DNA from 4 places in the Paenibacillus sp. 37 genome. Region 3 is predicted to be linked to each of the others. Evidence: predicted binding sites of a transcription regulator. Region 3 holds the regulator's gene; each other region holds the start of a gene.
The links. Region 3 encodes Rex, which represses fermentation and respiration genes when NADH is low (regulators of the CRP and FNR family bind a similar motif). Its sites were predicted from a motif close to TTGTGAAATATTTCACAA; they were not measured.
Positions count from the first base shown of each region.

Region 1: the regulator Rex is predicted to act here: its motif matches at 1,241-1,258, upstream of F0220_RS17440 (L-lactate dehydrogenase).
Region 2: the regulator Rex is predicted to act here: its motif matches at 1,356-1,373, upstream of F0220_RS15205 (cytochrome ubiquinol oxidase subunit I).
Region 4: the regulator Rex is predicted to act here: its motif matches at 1,735-1,752, upstream of pflB (formate C-acetyltransferase).

Region 1 covers NZ_CP043761.1:4,080,316-4,083,534, reverse strand. The annotation lists gene F0220_RS17440 (L-lactate dehydrogenase) at 239-1,168, opposite strand; gene F0220_RS17435 (WD40/YVTN/BNR-like repeat-containing protein) at 1,504-2,781, shown strand; gene F0220_RS17430 (hypothetical protein) at 2,930-3,139, shown strand.
Region 2 covers NZ_CP043761.1:3,531,905-3,535,123, forward strand. The annotation lists gene F0220_RS15200 (MFS transporter) at 1-1,051, shown strand, start outside; gene F0220_RS15205 (cytochrome ubiquinol oxidase subunit I) at 1,451-2,815, shown strand; gene F0220_RS15210 (cytochrome d ubiquinol oxidase subunit II) at 2,815-3,219, shown strand, end outside.
Region 3 covers NZ_CP043761.1:4,440,846-4,444,064, reverse strand. The annotation lists gene dinG (ATP-dependent DNA helicase DinG) at 1-1,039, shown strand, start outside; gene F0220_RS18945 (redox-sensing transcriptional repressor Rex) at 1,253-1,906, shown strand; gene F0220_RS18940 (amidohydrolase) at 1,893-3,200, shown strand.
Region 4 covers NZ_CP043761.1:4,666,471-4,669,689, reverse strand. The annotation lists gene adhE (bifunctional acetaldehyde-CoA/alcohol dehydrogenase) at 1-893, shown strand, start outside; gene pflB (formate C-acetyltransferase) at 1,835-3,219, shown strand, end outside.

The DNA.
Region 1 (3,219 bases), 360 kb from region 3:
AAGTGACAGGCTTTTTTTGTTATTGATTTGATGGTGGAGATTTGAACATAATTAATATTATGTAAACTGATTATCTGATAACTAAATAGGCATATAAATAGAAGCCAAACAAAAGAACCATTTGTTCTTCTCTCTGGAAGAACAAATGGTTCTTTTGGCTAGCGCGGATATCTTAATTCACAACGTTTAACATGCTAAATCGTTCACACCATGAATGGTTGCGTGTTTTGTGGCAGGATTATTCCAATCCAGCGATCTGTTCTTTTAATTTGTTAGCAGATGCCTGGAAAGCCACTTTCTCGGATTCATTCAGCGGAAGAGGCAGAATCTCGCGCACACCGTTGCGATCGACAACACATGGAACACCCAGATAAACATCCGATACACCATTGTAGTCTTCAAGGTAAGTGGATACGTTCAGAACGGAGCCTTCGTTGCCGAGAATTGCAGCTACAATGCGGTCTAGAGCAAGGGCGATTGCATAGGAAGTCGCTCCTTTGGCATTAATAATCTCATACGCTGCATTTTTGGTACGGTCAAAAATATCCCGCTGTGTTTCTTCATCCAATTCCAGATCTGTTCCTGCAACGTTAGCCAGGCTCCATACGGGTACTTCGGAATCTCCATGCTCACCAATAATGTGTGCGTGAATACTACGCGGGTCGATCCCTTTGTTCTTACCAATCAGGTAACGGAAACGTGCGCTATCGAGCAATGTACCTGAACCGATGACACGGGAAGCAGGCCATCCGCTTTGTTTCCATGAAGTATAGGACAAAATATCTACAGGATTGGTTGCAATCAGCAAAATACCATGAGAATTCACTTCAGTAATACGCTCTATAATATCTTTGAAAATGCTTGCATTTTTCTTCAGCAGATCAATCCGGGTTTCACCTGGCTTCTGGGAAGCACCAGCTGTAATAATAATGATATCTGCATCTTTGCAGTCGGAATAATCGCCAGCCCATACTTTCACGCCACCCGTAAACGGAAGACCGTGGTTCATATCCAGCATTTCGCCGGTTGCTTTATCATGATTCACATCCACAAATACCAACTCGGACGAACGCTGTCTCAACATTAGCGTGTATCCCGTTGTTGTTCCCACCGCACCCATGCCTACAATCACGACACGACTTGGTTTCAATGCTGCACTATTTGTCATGTTCATATCCACTCCTTTTGGGTTATACTCCCATCCATATTAAGGGATCAGAGAATATAAAGCGAGTGTTGTCTATAAAATAGTTCACATTTCATGTCTTTTTACTAATTATTCCGTCGAAAAACAGTTTAGGATGAAATTAATGGTAATAAATGTACGACCTATAGCCCAGAGTATGAGTTGGAAAAAGGGAACGGGCCAACCAAGAGTAGGCAATGAGCCTTTTACATAAGGTTTGTGTTAGAATAGGAGCAGTGGATTCTGATGAATCGTAAATATAACGCCATAGGACAGGCATGCGCGCCTGTATATTGGATGAGAGAGGTGGAACCCACTTGCGTTCGCAATGGATCAAAATCGCGCAGACAGCATTGCTGTCTATAGGTATAGCAGCCTTACTCGCTGCATGCACCGACTCAGATCAACCTCCGGTAGCAGAACCTCCGCAGCAGCAAGAGGACGCCGGGAATACAGGGCAGACATTAACTGTTGTTCCCCCTGTAAACAGTACAGAATCTGCAGATATGGCCAAGTACCAGATACAGACCCGATTAACCGATTTTCAGTTGCTCAATGACAACGGGGGATTGGCGTGGGGTGTGACGCGGAATGCGCTGCGCCTGTACTACACTCAGGATCAGGGAAAGACCTGGACCAATATTTCACCTTCGGAAAATGTACAGTTTCCGGCTAACCCTAAATATGGACAAAGCATTTATTTTGTAGATCGTGCACATGGTTGGATTGTTCGTGAAGGTATGGGTGGAACAGATACCATGGTGCTTCGCACCAACAATGGGGGCGTAACTTGGAGCCTGTCCTCTCTGTCCAAGACGGATAAAGTGACTGCGATCTCATTTGTATCTCCTGAAAAAGGATGGATTCTCACCACGGACGATACCGCTATTGGTAAACAGGATAAGAAACTTTACTTTACCGAGGACGGTGGAATTACCTGGAATCGGATGTCATCCAGTGATGAAGATGGCAAACAGGAAGCAGAAGAGATTTCCAAACGTGGATACACCACGGGGATGACTTTCTCGGATCCAAAACATGGTTTCTTAACAGCGCTGGAGTTCGGCACACCGAAGTTGTATGTAACATCAGACGGCGGAGAGAACTGGAATACTGGGCCATCCTTCTTTGATCGAAACAAATTTAACGGGTGTGGTAATTTCAGTGTTAGTTCACCACAATTTTTTGGACGTGAAGTGCAATCAGCCTGGATGTCCATGTCCTGTTCTCAAGGAGAGAGCACGACCTTTAATGGATTCTTTACCACCGATGGTGGAAAGAGCTGGAAGCTGTCCAATTTTACTTTAAACAAACAAACGGGTCCGAATCGTAACCTTTCACCAGTATTTCTGAACGCATCGGAAGGTTGGGCGATGCAAAAGGGCATAACCTACCACACCAAGGATGCGGGCAAAACGTGGAGTGCACTTCCAGCAAGCAGTGTACTGGAGAAAATTCTCGAAGATTATCCGGAAATTGTGAAGATTCAGATGGTTAACCCCAAGCTAGGCTGGATATTGGTTGAAAATACAGATGCCAAAAGATCGTTGTTATTGCAAACGGTAGATGGCGGTGTACATTGGAAAGTACTATAAACGTAGAGTGTTATCGTTGTGAATAGATAAGAGAAAGGAGAGGAGCCTAAGGGTTCCTTTTCTTTTTTTGTTTAGTTTGTGAAATAAATCACAAATAAATCCACTAGAAGGTGATATATTTAACTCAACAAGAGAAGGAGTGATGAAGATGAGAACCAACGGTCAAACTCAATTCACGCAGGCGGATGAATTAACCAGATACATGCTTCAATTATGCTACACATGTGACGATGCCAATCGTTGTACAACAGAGGATGCAGTGAAGGCTTGCATGGCAGAACACGCACAGGCAGACCAACCCGAACCAGCTGAAGGTGGAGATGTAACTCGCGGGTATATGGACTTGATGTACGCATAGTAATCAAAACTGATCACAAAAAGCTGATATATCAACGTTTTGCCCCCAACAGGGGGCTTTCTTTTTTTGAAAACAACTGA
Region 2 (3,219 bases), 910 kb from region 3:
TGGAATGGCGATTGTCAGAATGAACGTGACTGAAAAACAAGCCTCCGCCTTGTCCACCTTGGCTATATTCCTTTCTGGAGCGGCTGCAATTGGACCTTTTATTGGTGGAGTATTGATTCATTGGTGGGACTGGCACAGTATATTCTTCGTTAATATTCCGTTTGTCTTGGCGAGTTTTTGGTTCGCCTGGAAAACAATCCCCAAGGACGAGCAATCTCCGTCTATCTCTGGTCACATGTCCATTCGGCAATGGCTCGCGTTAATTGACGCACCAGGTATCCTGATGTTTACGGTAGCTTTGGTAACTCTGCTCATCGGTTTACTATCAGTAAATTCCACAGGAAATATTTCAACATGGCATCTGCTGACAGGGGGGATCGGGTTAATCGCACTCGTCATGTTTATCCGACATGAATTAAATGCAGCCACGCCTTTTATCCCTCTGCGAACGTTTGCCTCCTATCCCGAGATGACTTGGGTGAATGTGCAATACATGCTGGTGAACATCCTGTTTTACGCTCTTTTTTTTGGAGTTCCTACGTATTTGAAGCAGGTACGTCATCTCAACGAAGTTCATACAGGAATGAGCATGCTGGCTTTGGGGTTATGTTCAGTCATTATTGCTCCGATCGCAGGGCGCTGGATTGACAGATCGGGATCACGGCCAGCTCTGATCGTATCCGCTTCTTTAATGACATTTGGATCTATATTAATCGTTGTTATGAATGAAACTTCTCCAATCTTCATAATCATTGTTGCCTTAGCTTTATTTGGCATAAGTAACGGCTTAAACGCGGTCGGCATGCAAGCTGCTCTGTTCAAAAGCACACCCAAAGAAATGATCGGAGTCGCATCAGGTATTTTTAATACATCACGCTACCTGGGGACCATCTTATCGTCGTTATTAATTGGGATTGTCATGGGAGATACATTTAATGTGACAGGATTTCAGATGCTTGGAATCATCCTTACGGTATTAGCTGCATCACTGATCATCATGAGCGTACGTCGCGAGGCAGGTGCGGTGAGTCCGGAGCAAGTAAGCAAGTAAAATAGAGAATCTGCCGTGCAATAGCACGTTTACACCTAATGAATCAATAGCTCCATTGGGTGTATTTTTTGTTTTTCACCAAGTTGTCAGAAAGAGTTGATCCTTTCTTGAACGTTTAGGGTAGAAGACGTGTCTTTGATTGAATTAGGTAAAAATAAAGATATAATAATTTTGATTAATAGGCTTGGTTAGTACTTTAAGTGCATCCATATCAGATTTTAATAGGCATCCAATGCTTGCTAGTATCGGGGGCCTACAGGAGTAAACGCACTATAGGTGTGGCAAGATATCGTCATACCCAACTTTGTGAAATTTTTCGCAACTTTGCATTGAGTTTAGCCAAAGCTGATATTGAATGTTTCTAAATTGAACAGAGTTTGAAAGGAGGCAACACAAAGAATGGCTATTGATACGGTATTATGGAGCAGGCTGGTGACTGGTTTGACGCTCGGGTTCCACGTGATTTTTGCAACGCTTGGTGTCGGTGTACCTTTGATGATTGCTATTGCAGAGTTCATCGGCATTCGGAAGAAGGATCACCATTACATACTTATGGCAAAGAGGTGGTCACGAGGGTTTGTCATATCTGTGGCTGTTGGTGTTGTGACAGGTACAGCGATATCACTGCAGTTGGCCCTGGTATGGCCGAATTTTATGAAGCTTGCCGGGAATGTCATTGCACTGCCACTATTTATGGAAGTATTCGCATTCTTTTTTGAAGCCATCTTCCTGGGCATTTATCTGTACACGTGGGATCGGTTCAAAAATCCGTATATCCACTGGTTGCTGACCATTCCGATTGTCGCCGGGGCAGGCATGTCTGCTGTTTTTATTACAACAGTGAACGGATTCATGAACCAGCCTGAAGGTTTTGTCATGGAAGCAGGTCAATTCTTGGCAGTGAATCCTGTACAAGCGATGCTGAATACGGCGACGTTCTCCAAAGTATTTCATGTATTAAGCTCGGCTTATCTGACAGGAGCTGCTCTGTTAGCAGGAATTGCAGCCTTTGCAATGCTGAGAAAAGGGGTATCGGCCTACCACAAAAAAGGCCTGAACCTCATGATGGCCGTTGTGCTGGTATTCAGTTTATTAAATTCCTTAGCTGGGGATGTATCTGCCAAGTTTTTGGCTGAACATCAGCCGGAGAAGCTCGCAGCTGCCGAGTGGCATTTCGAGACGGAAAGCGGCGCAGATCTTATTTTATTAGGATGGCTGAATGCTGAACATGAAATCATAGGCGCACTTCATTTGCCGAAAGTGCTTAGCTTTCTTGCCTTTGGAGACTTTAACGCCGAGGTAACCGGGCTGAATGAATTTCCACCAGATGAACACCCGCCCTTACTTGTGCATTATTTGTTTGATCTAATGGCTGGAATTGGATTCGCTTTGCTTGCTATATCAAGTCTGTACTTCCTGTTTGTATTCTGGAAGAAACGAAATCAGTTTAACAAGTGGATGCTTCGTATGGTTGCGCTCAGTGCACCGCTCGCTTTTCTGGCCGTTGAGATGGGTTGGTTCTATGCAGAGATCGGTCGGCAGCCATGGATCATTCGAGGTTATATGCGAGTGGAAGAGGCCGCTACTTCTTCACCGAGTGTAAGAATTTTGTTTTTCGTCTTCTTGCTTCTATACATCGTGCTCGGCGTCATCTGTGTTCTCGTATTGAGACGTCTGTTCAATAATAATCCCGCTGAGCTTGAGATGGAGAAATGGTTGAAAGAGAAGCATGATCAATCAGCCAAGAAAGGGGATCAGGCCTGATGAGTTATGAATTGATTGGTATATCCGTACTCTGGCTGTTCTTGTACGGCTATCTTATTGTAGCTTCCATTGATTTTGGAGCAGGTTTCTTCGCCTTTTATGCACGCCTGACAAAGCAGGATCACCTGATTAATCGTCTGATCTCCCGTTATCTATCACCGGTCTGGGAGATCACCAATGTATTTTTTGTCTTTTTCTATATTGGCATCGTTGGATTCTTTCCGGATACTGCTTACTATTATGGCTCCGCGCTGCTTGTTCCGGGAAGTATAGCCGTCATTTTGCTTGCCATTCGTGGGTCATTCTACGCCTTTGAGAATTATGGTTCCAAAAATAACATCGTATATCTGTTTTTATACGGAGCTACCGGGTTGCTTATTCCAGCGTCATTGTCAGTGGCACTG
Region 3 (3,219 bases):
AGAGGATCAGGATGATTATCAATCGGATAGTCTGATTACGGACATTACAGGATTGCTGAAAGATCTGACCACATTGAAGGAGAATCTGCGTTTCTTCATGCGTATGGATGATGCCAAAACGGTGTACTGGATGGAAGCCAGCGGTCAATTCCGCAGCAAATCTCTCCAGCTGTATGCTGTACCTGTAGATGTCAGTGCACAACTTAAGGATTTATTTTTTGATAAAAAGAAAAGTGTTGTGCTTACATCGGCTACGCTTTCGGTAGATAAATCATTCCAGTTCATGATTGAACAGCTTGGCTTGCAGGAAGCTTCCGAGAATAATCGGTTGTTAACGTCGATGCTGCCATCACCTTTCAACTATCGCGATCAGGCACTTCTGGTGATTCCGCGTGATTTCCCGAGTGTGAAGGGCAGTGTGGGTGATGCGCACTTTGTCAATATGCTGGTGCAATCACTTGCAGAGACGGCAATTGCCACGCGTGGACGCATGATGGTTCTGTTTACTTCATACAAGATGTTGCGACAGGTCTATGATCCGCTGAAGGAGGCGCTATCTGGTAACGACATCTCGTTGCTTGGGCAAGGCGTTGACAGTGGAAGTCGTTCCAAATTGACTCGCAGGTTCCAAGATGCCAAAGCTACGGTACTTCTGGGTACAAGCAGCTTCTGGGAGGGTGTAGATATCCCGGGAGAGGCGCTAACCTGTCTCGCTATTGTGCGACTGCCTTTCCAGCCACCGAATCATCCGTTGGTGGAAGCCAAGAGTGAGCTGCTTCAGGAACAGAAGAAAAATCCGTTCATGAAACTGTCCGTGCCGCAAGCGGTCATTCGTTTCAAGCAGGGATTTGGCCGGTTGGTGCGTACAGCGAAAGACAGAGGAATTGTCATTGTTTATGATACACGGGTGATTGAAGCGTACTATGGTAAATTCTTTTTATATTCTTTGCCTGGTCCCAAAATGGAGCACATGCTCACGGAGCAGATGGTTCCACGAATTACCGAGTGGTTGGAAAAACCTGTTAATGAACAAGAATAATGGTTGTTTTGTTCGTTATATCATTGCATGACACTATCGTTTGGCGTTAAACTTTATTAGATATTTCCGTATCCGATTAAAGCAGTTGCACGTAAGAACTTATAACCTAAATTACAAGGAGCATTCTGTATACAACGTCTATCTTTGAATTTATACAGAATGCTCATCTTTTCATCTATTATTTTATCGTGGCCTTGGTAAGGGGGAGCAAGAATGAAATCGGATAAAATTTCGGAAGCGGTGGTACGACGTCTGCCTGTATACTTGCGTTATTTGAACGAGTTGCATCAGCGTGAGGTGGCTACTGTTTCTTCTCAAGAGCTTGGACAGAGGCTGGATCTGAATCCGGCCCAAATTCGTAAAGACCTGGCTTACTTCGGTGATTTTGGTCGTAAAGGGATCGGGTATGATGTATCCTATTTGATCGAGAAAATTCGTCACATTCTCAAAATCGATCAGCAAATTAATGTAGCTCTGGTAGGAGCGGGTAATCTCGGTCAAGCCTTGTCCAACTACAATGCATATCTGAAAGACAACATGAAGATTGTTGCTGTATTTGATGCATATGGACCGAAGATTGGTAGTCAAATTAACAGTTTGACGGTAAAACCAATGAATGAATTGACGGAAGCGGTTAAAACAGAAAACATCCGCATCGGAATTATCACGGTTCCGGATACGGAAGCCCAAAATGTAGCCGATCAGCTTATTGAATCCGGAATCGAAGCGATTCTTAATTTTGCACCAACCATTCTAAAAACACCGCCGCATATCCGCATTCACCATGCTGACTTTACAACGGATCTGCTTAGTTTGGCCTATTACTTGGAGACTGGAAAGGACGACGAGGAAGATGACAACAAATAGATGGGTAATTCACAACGGCAAATTTGCCGTTAATGAAGGCGGCACAACATGGAACGTGGTTCAAGGATACATGGTTGTTGAGGATGACAAGATTGTGCATATTGGTGAGACATTGCCGGATGGAGACAAAAATTGTACCAAAGTGGATGGAAAAGGACTGTTCTTCCTGCCGGGTCTGATCAATACGCATGGTCATGCAGCAATGTCGTTGCTCAGAGGGCACGGAGACGATCTTGCGTTGCAAGTATGGTTGCAGGAAAAAATGTGGCCGATGGAAGCGAAAATGACTTCACAAGACGTATATTGGGGAACTTCGCTATCGGTGCTTGAAATGTTGAAAGGCGGAACTACAGCTTTCCTGGACATGTACGATCACATGGATCAAGTTGCCAAAGTTGTGGAGCAATCCGGCGTTAGAGCAGCACTGGCACGTGGTGTAATCGGGCTGTGCTCGGAAGAAGAGCAACTGCGGAAACTGGAGGAGTCGGCAGCGTTTGCACGTGAGTGGAATGGACAGGCAGATGGTCGCATTACAACTGTAATCTCGCCACACGCCCCATATACATGCCCTCCTGACTACATAGAGAAGCTTGTGCAGGTCGCGAACGACCTGAACCTTCCTCTCCATACACATATGTCTGAAACGCTTCGTGAAGTGGAGCAGAACGTGGCTGATTATGGACTGCGTCCTGTGGCACATCTGGAGAAACTGGGCTTTTTCTCACGTCCATCCCTGGTTGCACATGCGGTGCATCTGAATGACGAAGAGATTGAGATTCTGGCCCGTCATGATGTGGCTGTATCCCATAACCCGGGAAGTAACCTGAAACTTGCTTCCGGTGTTGCGCGGGTACCAGCGTTACTGAAAGCAGGAGTTACCGTGTCACTCGGAACAGACGGACCGGCAAGCAACAACAACCTGGATATGTTCGAGGAAATGAGACTGGCTGCATTGATCCACAAAGGTGTATCTGGTGACCCGACGGCTGTGCCAGCAGGCGAAGCGTTACTCCTCGGAACGTCATACGGTGCCAAATCCATTTTCTTGAACAATACCGGAGCACTTGAGGTCGGCATGAAGGCTGATTTTATCGCTCTTGACATTGAACAGGCACATTTCTATCCACATACAGACCTGATCTCACATACGATCTACTCGGCTTCTGCCAAAGATGTTGAGCACGTATGGGTGGATGGAAAACAAGTGGTCAAACACGGCGAATGTCTGACGCTGGATGAAGAACGCATTTTGCGTGAGGCTCAATTGGCATTTGATGGTCTGCTTGCTCGTTAATTGCAGGACAGAGCATCAT
Region 4 (3,219 bases), 230 kb from region 3:
ACGATCTGAAACAAAAATTCATGGATATCCGCAAACGGATCTACAAATATCCACGTCTCGGCGTAAAAGCGAAATTTGTAGCGATCCCAACCACATCAGGTACAGGTTCTGAAGTAACATCGTTCGCTGTTATTACGGATAAAAATCAAGGTAACACCAAATATCCATTGGCAGATTATGAGCTGACACCAGACGTAGCGATTGTCGATCCGGAGTTCGTATACTCCCTGCCTAGAACAGCCGTTGCCGATACAGGTATGGACGTACTGACTCATGCGATTGAAGCTTATGTATCTGTTATGGCAAATGATTACACGGATGGACTTGCGATCAAAGCAATCCAACTGGTATTCCAATACCTGGAGCAATCTGCGCTGCAAGGAGATAAACTGGCTCGTGAGAAAATGCATAATGCTTCCACCATTGCCGGTATGGCGTTTGCCAACGCATTCCTGGGCATTAACCACAGCTTGGCGCATAAATGGGGCGGTCAGTACCACACCGCACACGGACGCACCAATGCGATCCTGATGCCGCACGTCATTCGTTACAACGCGAAAAAACCGACCAAATTTGCATCGTTCCCGAAATATTCGCACTTTATAGCGGATGAGCGGTATGCCGAAATTGCCCGGATTCTGGGATTGCCTGCACGTACAACAGAAGAAGGCGTAACCAGTCTTATCAATGCCATTCGCAAACTGAACAAAACATTGGGCATTGAAGAATCGTTCCAGGAAATCGGATTTGATGCCAAAGACTTTGAAGCACATGTAGATTATCTGGCTGACCGTGCCTTCGAAGACCAATGTACAACCGCCAATCCGAAGTTGCCGTTGGTAACTGAACTGGCTGATGTATACCGCAACGCTTTCTACGGAAAGTTTGAATAACAAATTTAGAACGAAGCGTGCCTTACGGCAAGAAGATCAGGGTTCCCCGAGAGGGGAGCCCCGATTGCCGTCTTACACACAATAACGAGAGGGCAGAAAAATAGGAGAGCAAAGCACCTGTTTTTCAGGATTTATTCTAAGATTTAGTTTGCTCCGAGCATAGAGGAGCAAAGGGCTCTAAAGAGGTGGCATGGAATCCGTGAGGTGGCTGTTTGAGCCAGATGTTCACACAATAAAGAGAGGGCAGAAAAACAGAAGAGCGAGCACCTGTTTTTCAGGAAATGATCCTAAGTCCTTGTTTGCTCCGAGCATAGAGGAGCAAAGGGTTCTAAAGAGGTGGCATGGAATCCGTGAGGTGGCTGTTTGAGCCAGATGTTCACACAATAACGGAGAGGGCAGAAAAACAGAAGAGCGAAGCACCTGTTTTTCAGGAAATGATCAAAGTCCTTGTTTGCTCCGAGTTTAAGGGAGCAATGGTCCTAAAGAGGTTACACGGAATCCGTGATGAGGTTGTTTGATCCAGATGTTCACACAATAACGGAGAGGGCAGAAAAAACTGAAGAAGCGGAGCGTTCGCCTTTATCCCCGGATTTTCCCCTTTGAAAAATAAAATCGAAAAAATCCGGGGATAACAGCGATCGGAAGTTGTTCTGCCCGCGCAGTGGCTAAGTGTGAATCTAAAGAGGGTTCAATAGGACACAGCGCAGGTGGAGTGAGTTAGTTCACTGACTTTGTGACAAAAATCACAGATGATGAAAGCCCCAAGTCGTATACTGAAAATGTAAGAAAAACATTCATTCCGCGGTTCCGGTTCCCAAGTAGAGAGAACATGTTCCGGTTTATGTGAAACAATTCACATTAATCGCGGCTCTGGGCACACAATGATACGAATGAAGCAAGATGTTATGTGTCCAGAAATCCAAATTAGTGGAGGGATTACGATGTCGGTGATTGAAAAAGATGTCAAACAACAAACAGGCTGGAGAAACTTTACCAAAGGAACATGGACCAAATCCGTAGACGTGAATGATTTTCTGGCACACAACTTGTCTCCGTATTACGGTGATGAAGCGTTCCTCGCAGATGCAACCCAGAATACCAAAGAATTGTGGGAGATCGTATCTGATCTGACCAAAAAAGAACGGGATAACGGCGGTGTCCTTGACGTTGATGTGAACACACCAGCGACTATTGTTTCTCACCAACCAGGTTATCTGGATCAATCCAAAGAGCAGATTGTCGGCGTTCAGACCGATGCTCCGTTCAAACGTTCCATTCAACCAACAGGCGGAATCCGGATGATGATTGATGCATGTGAAGCATACGGCTTCGAATTGCCTCAAGGCGTCATTGATATATTTACGAACATTCGCAAAACACATAACCAAGGTGTATTCGATGCTTATACTTCCGATATGCGTGCAGCGCGAAAAGCAGGGATTATCACAGGTCTGCCAGATGCTTACGGCCGTGGCCGGATCATCGGTGACTATCGTCGTGTAGCTTTGTACGGGGTAGACTTCCTGATTCGTAACAAAAAAGGCGAATTGAACGCACTCGAAGTTGATGTCATTGATGAAGATGTCATTCGTCTGCGGGAAGAATTGTCTGAACAGATTCGTGCATTGCAAGAATTGAAACAATTGGGCGATATGCACGGGTTCGATATTTCCTTACCAGCGACAACAGCAAAAGAAGCGTTCCAATGGTTGTACTTCGGTTATCTCGCTGCGATCAAAGAACAGAACGGTGCTGCGATGTCACTGGGACGTGTATCTTCTTTCCTGGATATCTACATTGAACGTGACCTGCAAGAGGGCATTTTGTCCGAAGAACAGGCTCAGGAATTGGTTGACCATTTTGTAATGAAACTGCGGATTGTCAAATTCCTGCGTACACCGGATTACAACGAACTGTTCAGTGGAGATCCAACATGGGTGACTGAGTCCATCGGTGGTATGTCAGTGAATGGTGAAACACGCGTAACCAAAAACAGCTTCCGTTTCCTGCATACACTGCACAACCTGGGTCCTGCACCAGAACCGAACCTGACTGTACTTTGGTCCACGAAACTTCCAGAAGCTTTCAAAGATTATTGCAGTAAAGTATCCATTGAAACCAGCTCAATCCAGTATGAAAATGATGATCTGATGCGTCCAATCTATGGTGACGATTACGGTATTGCATGCTGTGTATCGGCTATGAAGATCGGGAAACAAATGCAATTCTTCGGCGCTCGTGCCAACTTGGCAAAAGCTCTCCTGTATGCGATCAACGGTGGTCGTGACGAGAAATCCGGAGCACAAGTTGGACCTGAGTATCCTGC